Regions from separate parts of the Microbacterium lemovicicum genome, predicted to be linked through region 2. Evidence: predicted binding sites of a transcription regulator. Region 2 holds the regulator's gene; the other holds the start of a gene.
What was found. Region 2 encodes HrcA, which represses chaperone genes, less so after heat shock. Its sites were predicted from a motif close to TTNGCACTCGNNNNNNNCGAGTGCNAA; they were not measured.

Region 1 (5,653 bases), 1.1 Mb from region 2:
GAACGGCGCCGGCAAGTCGACGCTGCTCAAGGCGATCTTCGGCCTGGTCAAGGTGCGCGGCGGCGAGATCACCGTCAACGGCGACAGCATCGTCGGGCTCAAGGCCGACAAGCTCGTGCAGCGCGGGGTGGCGTTCGTCCCGCAGACGAACAACGTCTTCCCCTCTCTGTCGATCGAGGAGAACCTGCAGATGGGGCTCTTCCAGAACCCCAAGATCTACAAGGAGCGCCTCGAGTTCGTCACCGGCATCTTCGCGGAGCTGGGGAAGCGTCTCAAGCAGCGCGCGGGCTCGCTCTCCGGCGGCGAGCGCCAGATGGTGGCCATGTCGCGGGCGCTGATGATGGACCCGTCCGTCGTGCTCCTCGACGAGCCGTCCGCCGGCCTCTCCCCCGTCCGCCAGGACGACGCCTTCATCCGCGTCTCCGACATCAACAAGGCCGGCGTGACGACGATCATGGTCGAGCAGAACGCCCGCCGCTGCCTGCAGATCTGCGATCGCGGGTACGTGCTGGATCAGGGTCGCGACGCCTACGAGGGCACCGGCCGCGAACTGCTCAACGACCCCAAGGTCATCGGCCTGTACCTCGGCACCCTGGGCGCCGACGAGAGCTGACGCGAGCGTCGAGAGGGACCGGATGCCGCGGCATCCGGTCCCTCTTCCGTGTGCCCGGCGCATCACCTCACGTATCGTGCCGTGCGATCGGGAGGAGATGTGCGGAGCGGGAGGAGGGATGCTGCGGCACGGTCCTCCGGATCCCCACATCTCCTCCGGTTCCGCACGCGGGCGCCCGGCCGCGGGGACTCAGCACGCTGCGCGGACTCCGCACGCGGGCTCAGCACGCGGGCGCGCACCGGGCACGCGAAAGGGCCCCGGATCGCTCCGGGGCCCTCGCGTCACAGGCGTATCAGTTGATGCGCGCGTAGTTGTTGTCGGCGCCGTACTGGTAGATGCCGATCGTGGCCTCGGTCGGGTCGCCGTTCTCGTCGAACGTCACCGGTCCGGAGTAGCCGTCGTAGTCCGCGACGCCGCCGCCGTTGATGATGTCGGCGCAGTCGGCGAAGGTGGTGCACTTCTCGCCGTCGCCCGTGCCGCCGGAGACCTCCTGCAGCTTCGCGGCGACGTCCGTCGCGGTGGTCGACTTGGCGGCCAGCGATGCGAGCGCGAGCAGCACGACCGCGTCGTAGGACTCACCCGAGTAGGAGTAGTCCGCCAGCTCGGTGTTGCCCGCGGCGGTCCAGTTCTCGTTGAGGCGCTCCTGGAAGTCGTCCGACAGCTTCGGGCCGGGGAGCGTTCCCTTGGCACCTTCGAGCGGAACGGCGACGTCGGTGCCCCAGTTCTTGAGGTTTCCGTCGACCAGGTAGTAGTCGGCGGGGGCGATGCCGGCGTTCGACAGCAGCGGCGCGATGGTCGCGAACTGGTCGAACGTGATCAGCACGACCGCGTCGGGCTTGGCCGCCGTGATGGTCGCGACCTGGGCGTCGAACGAGGAGTCGCCGTCGTTGTAGGACGCGTCGGCGACGACCTTTCCGCCGGTGCCCTCGAAGACCTCCTTGACGACGCCGAAGAGGCCGGTGCCGTAGGCGTCGTTCTGGTAGATGATGCCGATGTTCTTGTGGCCGTCCTCCGCGATGAGGTTCGCGAGAACCTCGCCCTGCAGCAGGTCGCTGGGGGCGGTGCGGAAGTAGAGGCCGTTGTCGTCCCACGTGGTGAAGTCGGGCGACGTGTTGGCGGGGGAGAACGTGATGATGCCGGCGCTGACGTTGCTGTCGAGGAACAGCTTGGTGACGCCGGATGCCGCGGCGCCGATCATCGCGGACACGCCCGCGGCCTGCAGCTTCGGGACCGTGGTCTCGAACGCCTTGTTGTCGGCGTCACCCGAGTCGCCGAAGGTCGCGTCGATGGTGATGCCCTTGGCGGCCTCGTTCACCTCGGTGACGGCGAGTCCGACGCCGGCCTCCTCGGGCGGGCCGAGGAAGGCGAGGCTGCCGGTCTGGGGCAGGACGGTGCCGATCTTGAGGGTGAGGTCCTCGGCGGGTCCCGACGAGGCGGACGACGCTGTGCCGCCTCCACCGCCGGCGCAGCCGGCGAGGACGAGAGCGCTCGCGCCGGCCACGGCGATGACGCCGAGGATCTTTCCGGTGCGGGTACGTGAGAAGACGTTCATGTTGCTCCTTGCTGTGTATGAACGCGGGCGCGGCTCGGGCGCCGGCCCAGTGCCCCCAAACCTAGCCCGCCGCCTGTCTCGCGAGTGTTGCAACTGGTTAACGATGTGTTACGCGACCCAATCGTTATCCAAGCCCGTGATTTCGCGTCCGATCAGGTGAATGCGGCGACATCGGAGACTCCGCGCAGACGGCGCGCGTGAATCACAGAGTCGGCGGAGAGCACGATCAGCGCGAGCCACACCAGGCCGAAGCCGAACCAGCGCTCGGGGGTCATGGTCTCGCCCAGCAGCCAGGCGCCGGTGATGAACTGCAGGATGGGCGCGGCGAACTGCAGCAGCCCGATGACGGTGAGCGGCACGCGACGGGCGCCCGACGCGAAGAGCAGCAGCGGCACGGCCGTGACGACGCCCACGAGGAGCAGCAGAACCGTGTGTCCAGGCCCCGCGGTGCCGATCGTGAGACCTGTGACGGAGGAGACGACGAGGAGCTGCACCACGGCGACGGGGATCAGCCACACCGTCTCGAGCGTGAGTCCGCTCACGGCGTCGACGGACGGGCCGATCCGCTTCTTCACGAGCCCGTAGAGCCCGAACGAGAACGCGAGCGACAGCGCGATCCACGGGAACCGGCCGTAGCCGAAGACGATGACGGCGATGGCCACGACGGCCAGCCCGATGGCGACCCACTGGGTGACCCTCAGACGCTCGCGCAGGAACAGCACGCCGAACAGCACGGTGACGACGGGATTGATGAAGTAGCCCAGGCTCGTCTCGATCACGTGCCCCGACAGCGTGCCGAGGATGAAGACCTGCCAGTTGACATAGATGAAGGCGCCCGCCAGGGCCGTCCACCCCAGCAGGCGCGGACTGCGGAGGATGACTCCGAACCGCTGCCAGCCGCGCGTGACCGCGAGGAGGAGGACGCAGAAGACCAGGGAGAACAGGATGCGCCAGGCGACCAGCTCCCACGGACCCGTCGGCACGAGGAGCAGGAAATAGAGCGGCAGGAAGCCCCAGAGGAGATACGCCGCCAGGGCGTAGAGGCCGCCGAGGGTGCGTTCGCGAGCCGGATCCGCGGGCGACGCCGCAGCGGGGGCGGAGGGCGCGCGGGACGTCATCGTTCCAGCCTAGGACCGGCCTCCGCGGCGCGGGCAGGTCCACACCGACCTGCGTGGCCTCCGGGTGGAGGGCCCGCTGGAGAGACCCCGGACGGCGGGAGCGAAGAACGCGCGGGGGTGGAACGAAGAAGGCCCGGACGCCGAAGCGTCCGGACCTTCTGTCATGCGGGGGCGTCTCAGCGGACGACGACCGCCAGCACGTCGCGTGCCGACAGCACGAGGTAGTCGTCGGCGCCGAACTTGACCTCGGTGCCGCCGTACTTGCTGTAGATCACGCGGTCGCCCACGGCGACGTCGATCGGGACGCGGTTGCCGTTGTCGTCGATGCGGCCGGGGCCGACGGCCACGACCTCGCCCTCCTGGGGCTTCTCCTTGGCGGTGTCGGGGATGACGAGACCACTGGAGGTGGTCTGCTCAGCCTCGACCTGCTGGATGACGATGCGGTCTTCGAGCGGCTTGATGGAAACCGACACGGTCTACCTCTTCTTTCTCAACGCTTCGGAACGGAAGACTTGTTAGCACCCACCCATGGCGAGTGCTAACACCAGTCTAGGGAAGCGCTGGCACTCCCGCAACGCGAGTGCCAGCCCGGGGGAATCGATCCGTCCATCCCCTTGCGGTGCGGCCAATCCGATATTTCACTGGACCCGAATAGGACTTGTGCGGGGCGGCACGATGACTGGGAATGATCGGCCGGAGTCCCCCACCTGATCTTCTGGGGTTGATCGCAGATGAGCACGTCGTACTACCTTGCCGTCGATGTCGGCACCAGCCGCACGGCGGCGGCGACGATGCGGGCGGCGGAACATGCCGAGCCCGTGTCGTTCCCGCTGGGGCGTCACAGCGACAGCGCGCCGAGCGCGGTGTTCGTCGCCGACGGGGAGCTGCTGTTCGGTGACGCCGCCGCACGGCGGGCCATCGCGCAGCCGGAGCGCGTCATCCGCGAGTTCAAGCGGCGGATCGGCGACGACGTCCCGATCCTCGCCGGCGACCGGCGCTTCGCTCCCGAGGACGTCTTCGCCGAGGTCGTCACCTGGGTCATCGACGTCGTCGCCGAGCGCGAGGGCGCTCCGCCCAGCGGCGTGGCCGTGACGGTCCCCGTCGAGTGGCGCGGTCACCGCATCGACGCCGTCCGCGGGGCATTGGCGCGCGCAGGCTGGAAGGACGTGCTGCTGCTCACCGAACCGGAGGCCGCCGCGCGTCGCTACGAGGCGTCGCGAGCCGTGCCGCCGGGGCGCTTCCTGGCGGTCTACGACCTCGGCGGCGGCACCTTCGACGCCGTGGTGCTGCGCAAGACGCACGACGGCGTGCTCGCGGTCGCCGGCGAGCCGGCCGGGATGGCGGCGCTCGGCGGATCCGACTTCGACGATCTGGTGCTGCGCCACGCGGTCACCGCGGCGGGGATCGGGCCCGAGGCCATGAGGATCGACGACGAGAGCCGGGTGGCGTGGGCCGCGATGCGCCGGGAATGCATCGACGCGAAGGAATCGCTGTCGTTCGACTCCGAGGCCGTCGTGCCCATCATGATCGGCGGCGGACGCACGACCGTCCGCCTGACGCGCTCGGAGTTCGAGGACATGATCGAGGAGTCCATCGGCAAGACGGCTGACGTGCTCGCGGAGGCCATGACCGCGGCCGACCTCGACACCGACGGCGACGACCTGCACGCCATCCTCCTGACGGGCGGGTCCTCGCGCATCCCCCGTGTCGCGCAGCTGCTCTCGGAGAGGTTCGACCGCCCCATCGCCGTCGACGCCGACCCGAAGGCGATCATCGCGCTCGGTGCGGCGATGGCCGCCGCGGCGTCCTTCCGTGTCGACGTCCCGGTGGACGACGACGTCTTCGACGAGGAGCCGGCGCCCTCGCCGGCGGTCGGCCCGCAGAAGAAGCCGCGCAGGATGTGGGTGCCGACCCGCGCCGGCGCCGCCGCGGCGACGGAAGCCGGAAGCGCCGCATCCGGCGCCGACGCGCGGGGCACGGCCGCCCGCGCCGGCGACGTCGCCGCCTCCGCCGCGGAGACACCCGCCCCCCGCCCCGCGCGACGCGGATGGCTCGGACGGGGGCCGGCTGCGGCATCCGTCATCGCCGGAGCCCTCGTCCTCGCCGGCGGCATCGCCATCACCGTGCTGTCGGGATCGCTGCCCGACGGCGCGGACGCCGACACCGAGACGCCGCCCGCGTCGTCGACGCCGGCCACCACGCCCGCACCCGGAGTCCCCTCGCCCTCCGACAGCGCCACCCCGCTCCTGCAGCCGGCGGACACCCCCGTCGTGCTGTTCGGCGGGGAGGACGATCCGGCAGCCGCCACCCCGGCGCCGGCGGAGGAGACGACCCGATGAACGCCGCCCCCCGGATGTCCGGCCATCTGTC
Region 2 (5,653 bases):
CGAGCACCGTCGACTTGCCCGAGCCGTTCTCGCCCACGAGGAACGTCACGCCGGGATCGAGCTCGAGGCCGTCGGACAGCAGCTGTGCGACGGCGGGGATGGTGACGGGCCACCGCTGCGGGTCGGGGCGGCTGTCCTGCAGGTCGGCCGGCGGCCGCGCGTGCACGGCGACCACGGGCTGCTGGCGGAAGTCGGAGGCGCGCATGCGCGCAGTCTCGCACGCACCGGCGACACGTCCCGAGAAGTCACACAGGGCGGATCGGTAGGCTGATGGCATGCGCCGTGGGACGTTCAGGGACGAGACCGTCGACTATGCCGCCGTCGGCGGCACGCAGGCCAGCGACCTCATGCAGTACCCGCCGGAGCGCAGCATCCCGGCCGAGGAGTCATGGCGGATCGGCAGCGGGCAGGCGCGCTTCGAGACCGCCGGGGAGGCCCTGCTGTCGTGGTCCGCGCAGCGCGGCGGCGACCTCCGGCTGAGCGACGTGCGCCCCGCGGCGGGCCCCATGTACTCCGGCGTCAGCTTCGACGAGGAGGGCAACGCCGTCTCGCCGAGCCGGCTGGAGGCCGACCAGCGCTTCGACACCGACGGCACGCCGTACGTCGGCCCCGGCACGACCATCCGCCTGCACGGACGCGTCGACGGCATGAACGCCGACGCGGAGCTGCGCGTGATCTTCGCCATCGAGGAGGCCCGGCGTGTGGGCTTCGCGCTCGGCACGGTCGGCAGCTCGGTCGTCAGCGGCGAGGAGTCCTTCCTCATCGAGTGGTACCCGAACGACGAGGTGTGGTTCACCGTCCGCGCGTTCGACGCGCCCGTCGCCCTCGCCTACCGGGTGTTCCCCGCCCTCGTGCGGCGCCGCCGCAAGGCCCTCTTCCAGCGGTACCTGCGGGCCATCTCGCCGCTGTACACGTCCTGATGGGCGCGGCCCTTCCGCTCGGCGATCCCGCACCCCTCGACGGCCGGCTGCCGGACGACGTCCGCGCCCGTCCCGAGACGGACTTCTCGGTCTACCTGCACGTGCCGTTCTGCCGCGTGCGCTGCGGCTACTGCGACTTCAACACCTACACGTCCGACGAACTGCGCGGCGCGCGCCAGGACCAGTACGCCGACACCCTGCTCGACGAGGTCGCCCTGGCCCGCGGCATCCTGTCCCAGGCCGGTTCCCTGCGACCGGCCGCGACGGTGTTCTTCGGCGGCGGCACGCCGACCCTCCTGCCGCCCGGCGACCTCGGCCGCATGCTGCAGGGGGTGCGCGACGCCTTCGGCCTCGCCCCCGGTGCGGAGATCACCGTCGAGGCGAACCCCGACACCGTGACGGATGCCGCGGCCGCCGAGCTGGCCGAGGCCGGGGTCACGCGGATGTCGATCGGCATGCAGTCCGCCGTGCCGCATGTGCTCGCCGTGCTGGACCGCACGCACGATCCCCGCAACGTCGACACGGCGGTCGCCGCCGCACGTGCGGCCGGCCTCGAGGTGAGCCTCGACCTCATCTACGGCGCGCCGGGGGAGTCGCTCGACGACTGGCGGCGCTCGCTCGAGACGGTGCTGGCCCTCGAGCCCGACCACGTCTCGGCCTACGCGCTCATCATCGAGGAGGGCACGAAGCTCGCCCGCCGCATCCGCCGCGGCGAGGTCACCGCTCCCGACGACGACCTGCAGGCCGACATGTACGAGCTCGCCGACGCACGGATGGATGCCGCCGGGTTCGACTGGTACGAGGTGTCGAACTGGTCGCGGAGTCCGGCCCACCGCTCCCGCCACAACCTCGCGTACTGGCGGGGCTCGGATTGGTGGGGCTTCGGCCCGGGGGCGCACAGCCACATCGACGGCCTCCGGTTCTGGAACGTCAAGCACCCGGCGGCGTACGCCCAGCGGCTGCACGCCGGGCAGTCGCCCGCGGCCGGACGCGAGCGTCCCGACGCCGAGGCCCGGCGCCTGGAGGACGTGCTGCTGCGCAGCCGCATCCGCGACGGCCTGCCCGTGTCGGAGCTCCTCGGCGAGGGCCGGCACGCGATCGCCGCCCTCATCACCGACGGTCTCGTCGACGGGCCGGCGGCCTTCCAGGGCCGGGTGGTGCTGACCCTTCGCGGACGGCTGCTGGCCGACGCCGTCGTGCGGGCGCTGACACCCTGACCGCGCTCCCGGCTGGCAGCCGTGGCATCCGGTAGAATTGGCACTCCAGACCAACGAGTGCCAGACCGTGGGGAGGAGTCGACATGGTCACCGAGCGCGGACTGCAGGTGCTGCGAGCGATCGTGCAGGACTACGTCGACACCCACGAGCCCGTCGGCAGCAAGACCATCGTCGAGCGTCACGCCTTCGGGGTGTCGGCCGCGACGATCCGCAATGACATGGCCCTGCTCGAGGACGAGGAGCTCATCGCCGCTCCGCACACGTCGTCGGGTCGGGTGCCCACCGACAAGGGCTACCGCGTGTTCGTCGACCACCTCGCCGAGCTGCGGCCGCTGACCCCGGCGCAGCGCACCGCGATCTCGGCCTTCCTCGACGGACCGGCCGACCTCGACGACGTGCTGGCGCGCACCGTCCGCGCGCTCACCCAGCTGACCGGCCAGGTGGCGATCGTGCAGTACCCCTCCTTCGCGCGTGCCTCCGTGACGCACGTCGAGCTGGTGAGCCTCGGCTCGGGACGGATGCTGGTCATCGTCGTGACCGACACCGGCCGCGTGTCGCAGCGGATCGCCGTCGTCGGCCGCGAGTTCGACGACGAGGCCGTCGCCCGCATCCGCACGCGGCTGTCGGCGCTCGTCGTCGGCCTGTCCGTCAAGACCGCCGTCGCCCGTGTCGCGGAGATGATCGCCGGGCCACCGGTCGACGCCCGCCCCGGCGAGTCCGACGCCGTCCGCACCATCGCCGCCGTCATCTCGGAGGAGCTCGACGAGTTCCGTCAGGACCGGATGCTGCTCGCCGGCACCGCGAACCTCGCGCGGCGCGAGTCCGACTTCCGCGGCAGCATCTACCCGCTGCTGGAGGCCATCGAGGAGCAGGTGACGCTGCTGCGCCTCATGAGCGAGATGGTCGCCGACGAGCACGGTCTGGCGACGAGCATCGGCCGCGAGAACGAGCCGTTCGGCCTGTCCGAGGCGTCGGTGCTCGCGAGCGACTACGACGCCACCCGCGCCCGCGCGCGCGTCGGCGTCCTCGGCCCGACCCGCATGGACTACCCCCAGAACCTCGCGGCGGTGCGAGCCGTCGCGCGTTATCTCACCCGGATGCTCGAAGACGACGACGCCGCTCACTGAGCGGCGCCGACGGCATCCGTCACGAACGATCCCCGCGGCCACCGCGGGCAGGAAGGCGATTGTGGCTGACCACTACGAGGTCCTCGGCGTCTCGCGCGAGGCGACCCCCGACGAGATCAAGAAGGCGTACCGGCGACTCGCGCGCGAGCTGCACCCCGACGTCAACCCGGGCGAAGAGGCATCCGAGCGCTTCAAGCTCGTCACCCACGCCTACGACGTGCTGAGCGACGCCGAGCAGCGCCGCCGCTACGACATGGGCGGCAGCGACTCGCCCTTCGGCGGCGGGGGCGGCGCCGGGTTCGGCGGCTTCGGCGACATCTTCGAGACCTTCTTCGGCGCGGGCGGCGGCCAGCGCGCGGGCCGTCCGCGCTCGCGCGCCGAGCGCGGTCAGGACGCCCTCGTGCGCGTCACGCTCGATCTCAAGGACGTCGTCTTCGGCGTGCACCGCGACCTCGAGGTCGACACGGCCGTGCTGTGCGAGACCTGCGAGGGCTCGTGCTGCCAGCCGGGCACGTCACCCGTCACCTGCGACATCTGCCACGGCTCCGGCCAGGTGCAGCGCACCGTGCGGAGCCTGCTGGGCAACGTGGTCACCAACCAGCCCTGCAACGTCTGCCAGGGCTACGGCACCACGATCCCGTACCCCTGCGGCACCTGTCAGGGTCAGGGTCGCGTGCGCGCCCGCCGCACCGTCTCGCTCGACATCCCCGCCGGCGTCGAGACCGGGCTGCGCCTGCAGCTCCCCGGCTCCGGCGAGGTCGGACCGGCGGGAGGCCCGAACGGCGACCTGTACCTCGAGGTCACCGTGACCTCGCACGACAGGTTCAGCCGCGACGGCGACGACCTGCTCGCCACCCTCGAGGTGTCGATGCCCGACGCCATCCTCGGCACGCGCACCACGATCGAGTCGCTCGACGGACCGGTGGAGCTCGAGGTGCGCCCGGGAGTGCAGGCCGGCGACGTGCTGACCATCAAGGGCCGCGGCATCACCCCGCTCCGCGGCTCGCAGCGCGGCGACCTCCGCGTCGGCGTGCAGGTGGTGACGCCCACGCGGCTCGACGGCCGGGAGCGCGCGCTCGTCGAAGACCTCGCGAAGAAGATGAAGGCGCCGGCGCCGCACCTGTCGGAGTTCCACCAGGGACTCTTCTCCAAGCTGCGCGACCGCTTCCGGAACGGCTGATCCGTGGCGCTGCACTTCCTCGTCGACGAGGCGGGGGAGGCCCGGCCCGGTGACACGGTGACGCTCTCCGGCACCGAGGCCCACCACGCCGCCGTCGTCCGGCGCGTGCGCGTCGGCGAAGAGGTGACTCTCGGCGACGGCCGCGGCGCCTGGCTCCGAGGAACGTGCGAGAGCGTGTCGCCGCGCGAGGTCGTCGTGCGCGTCGCCGAGCGGACGGATGCCGCGGCCCCCGCGCCGCGCATCGTGCTCGTGCAGGCGCTAGCCAAGGGCGACCGCGACGAGCTCGCCGTCCAGGCCGCCACCGAGCTGGGCGTCGACGCGATCGTCCCCTGGCGGGCCGCCCGCAGCGTCTCCCGCTGGGACGCCGCCAAGGCGGAGAAGGGCCGCACGCGCTGGGCGACGATCGCCCGGGAGGCCGCCAAGCAGGCCCACCGCGCGTGGCTGCCCGAGGTCGAGCCGGTCGAGACGACGAGCGGCCTCACGGCACGGGCCGCAGCATCCCGGATGCTGGTGCTCGAGCCCACCGCGGAGCTCGCCCTCACCGGGGTGGAGCTCGATGCCGCCGACACCCTCGACGTCGTGCTCGTCGTCGGCCCCGAGGGCGGGATCGACCCGTCCGAGCTCGCCGCCCTGCGGGCGGCGGGTGCGCAGGAGGTGCGGCTCGGCGACACGGTGCTGCGCACGTCGACGGCGGGGCCGGCGGCGATCGCCGTCGTCAGCGCCGCCCTCGGTCGCTGGTAGCCGCCCGGGTCTTCGAGCGGCCCGTCGTTCCGCCGCCGTCGCCGACCCGGCGACCGGGTCGCTCGATAGAATGGCGGCATGAACGAGCCGAGCGTGTTCACGCGCATCCTGGAGGGCGAGATCCCCGCCGAGATCGTCGCGGAGACGCCGAACGCGTTCGTCATCCGCGACATCGCGCCGCAGGCGCCGGTGCATCTCCTCGTCATTCCGAAGACCCCGCAGTACCGCACGGTCGTCGAGCTCGCCGAGGGAGACCCCGCGTTGCTCGCCGAGATCGTGGCCCTCGCCGGCCGGATGGCCCGGGAGCACGCCGACGGCGACTTCCGGCTCGTCTTCAACACCGGCCCGAACGCGGGTCAGACCGTCTTCCACGTGCACGCCCATGTGCTCGCGGGGAGCCTCGAGGAAAAGAGCACAGGTGCCTGATCGCCACGACGAGTCCGCACGAGGGGAGTCGGTGACCGAACG

Region 1: a site for HrcA is predicted at 3,799-3,825, ahead of groES (co-chaperone GroES). Genes of this name have one in related genera too.

Annotation. Positions count from the first base shown of each region.
Region 1 is NZ_CP031423.1:566,723-572,375, reverse strand. Features, by position in the region: gene CVS47_RS02660 (ABC transporter ATP-binding protein) at 1-613, shown strand, start outside; gene CVS47_RS02655 (ABC transporter substrate-binding protein) at 906-2,165, opposite strand; gene rarD (EamA family transporter RarD) at 2,318-3,283, opposite strand; gene groES (co-chaperone GroES) at 3,460-3,756, opposite strand; gene CVS47_RS02640 (Hsp70 family protein) at 4,015-5,622, shown strand; gene CVS47_RS02635 (helix-turn-helix domain-containing protein) at 5,619-5,653, shown strand, end outside.
Region 2 is NZ_CP031423.1:1,625,532-1,631,184, reverse strand. Features, by position in the region: gene CVS47_RS07575 (AAA family ATPase) at 1-205, opposite strand, end outside; gene CVS47_RS07570 (DUF1990 family protein) at 276-920, shown strand; gene hemW (radical SAM family heme chaperone HemW) at 920-2,137, shown strand; gene hrcA (heat-inducible transcriptional repressor HrcA) at 2,221-3,264, shown strand; gene dnaJ (molecular chaperone DnaJ) at 3,326-4,444, shown strand; gene CVS47_RS07550 (16S rRNA (uracil(1498)-N(3))-methyltransferase) at 4,448-5,185, shown strand; gene CVS47_RS07545 (HIT domain-containing protein) at 5,264-5,611, shown strand.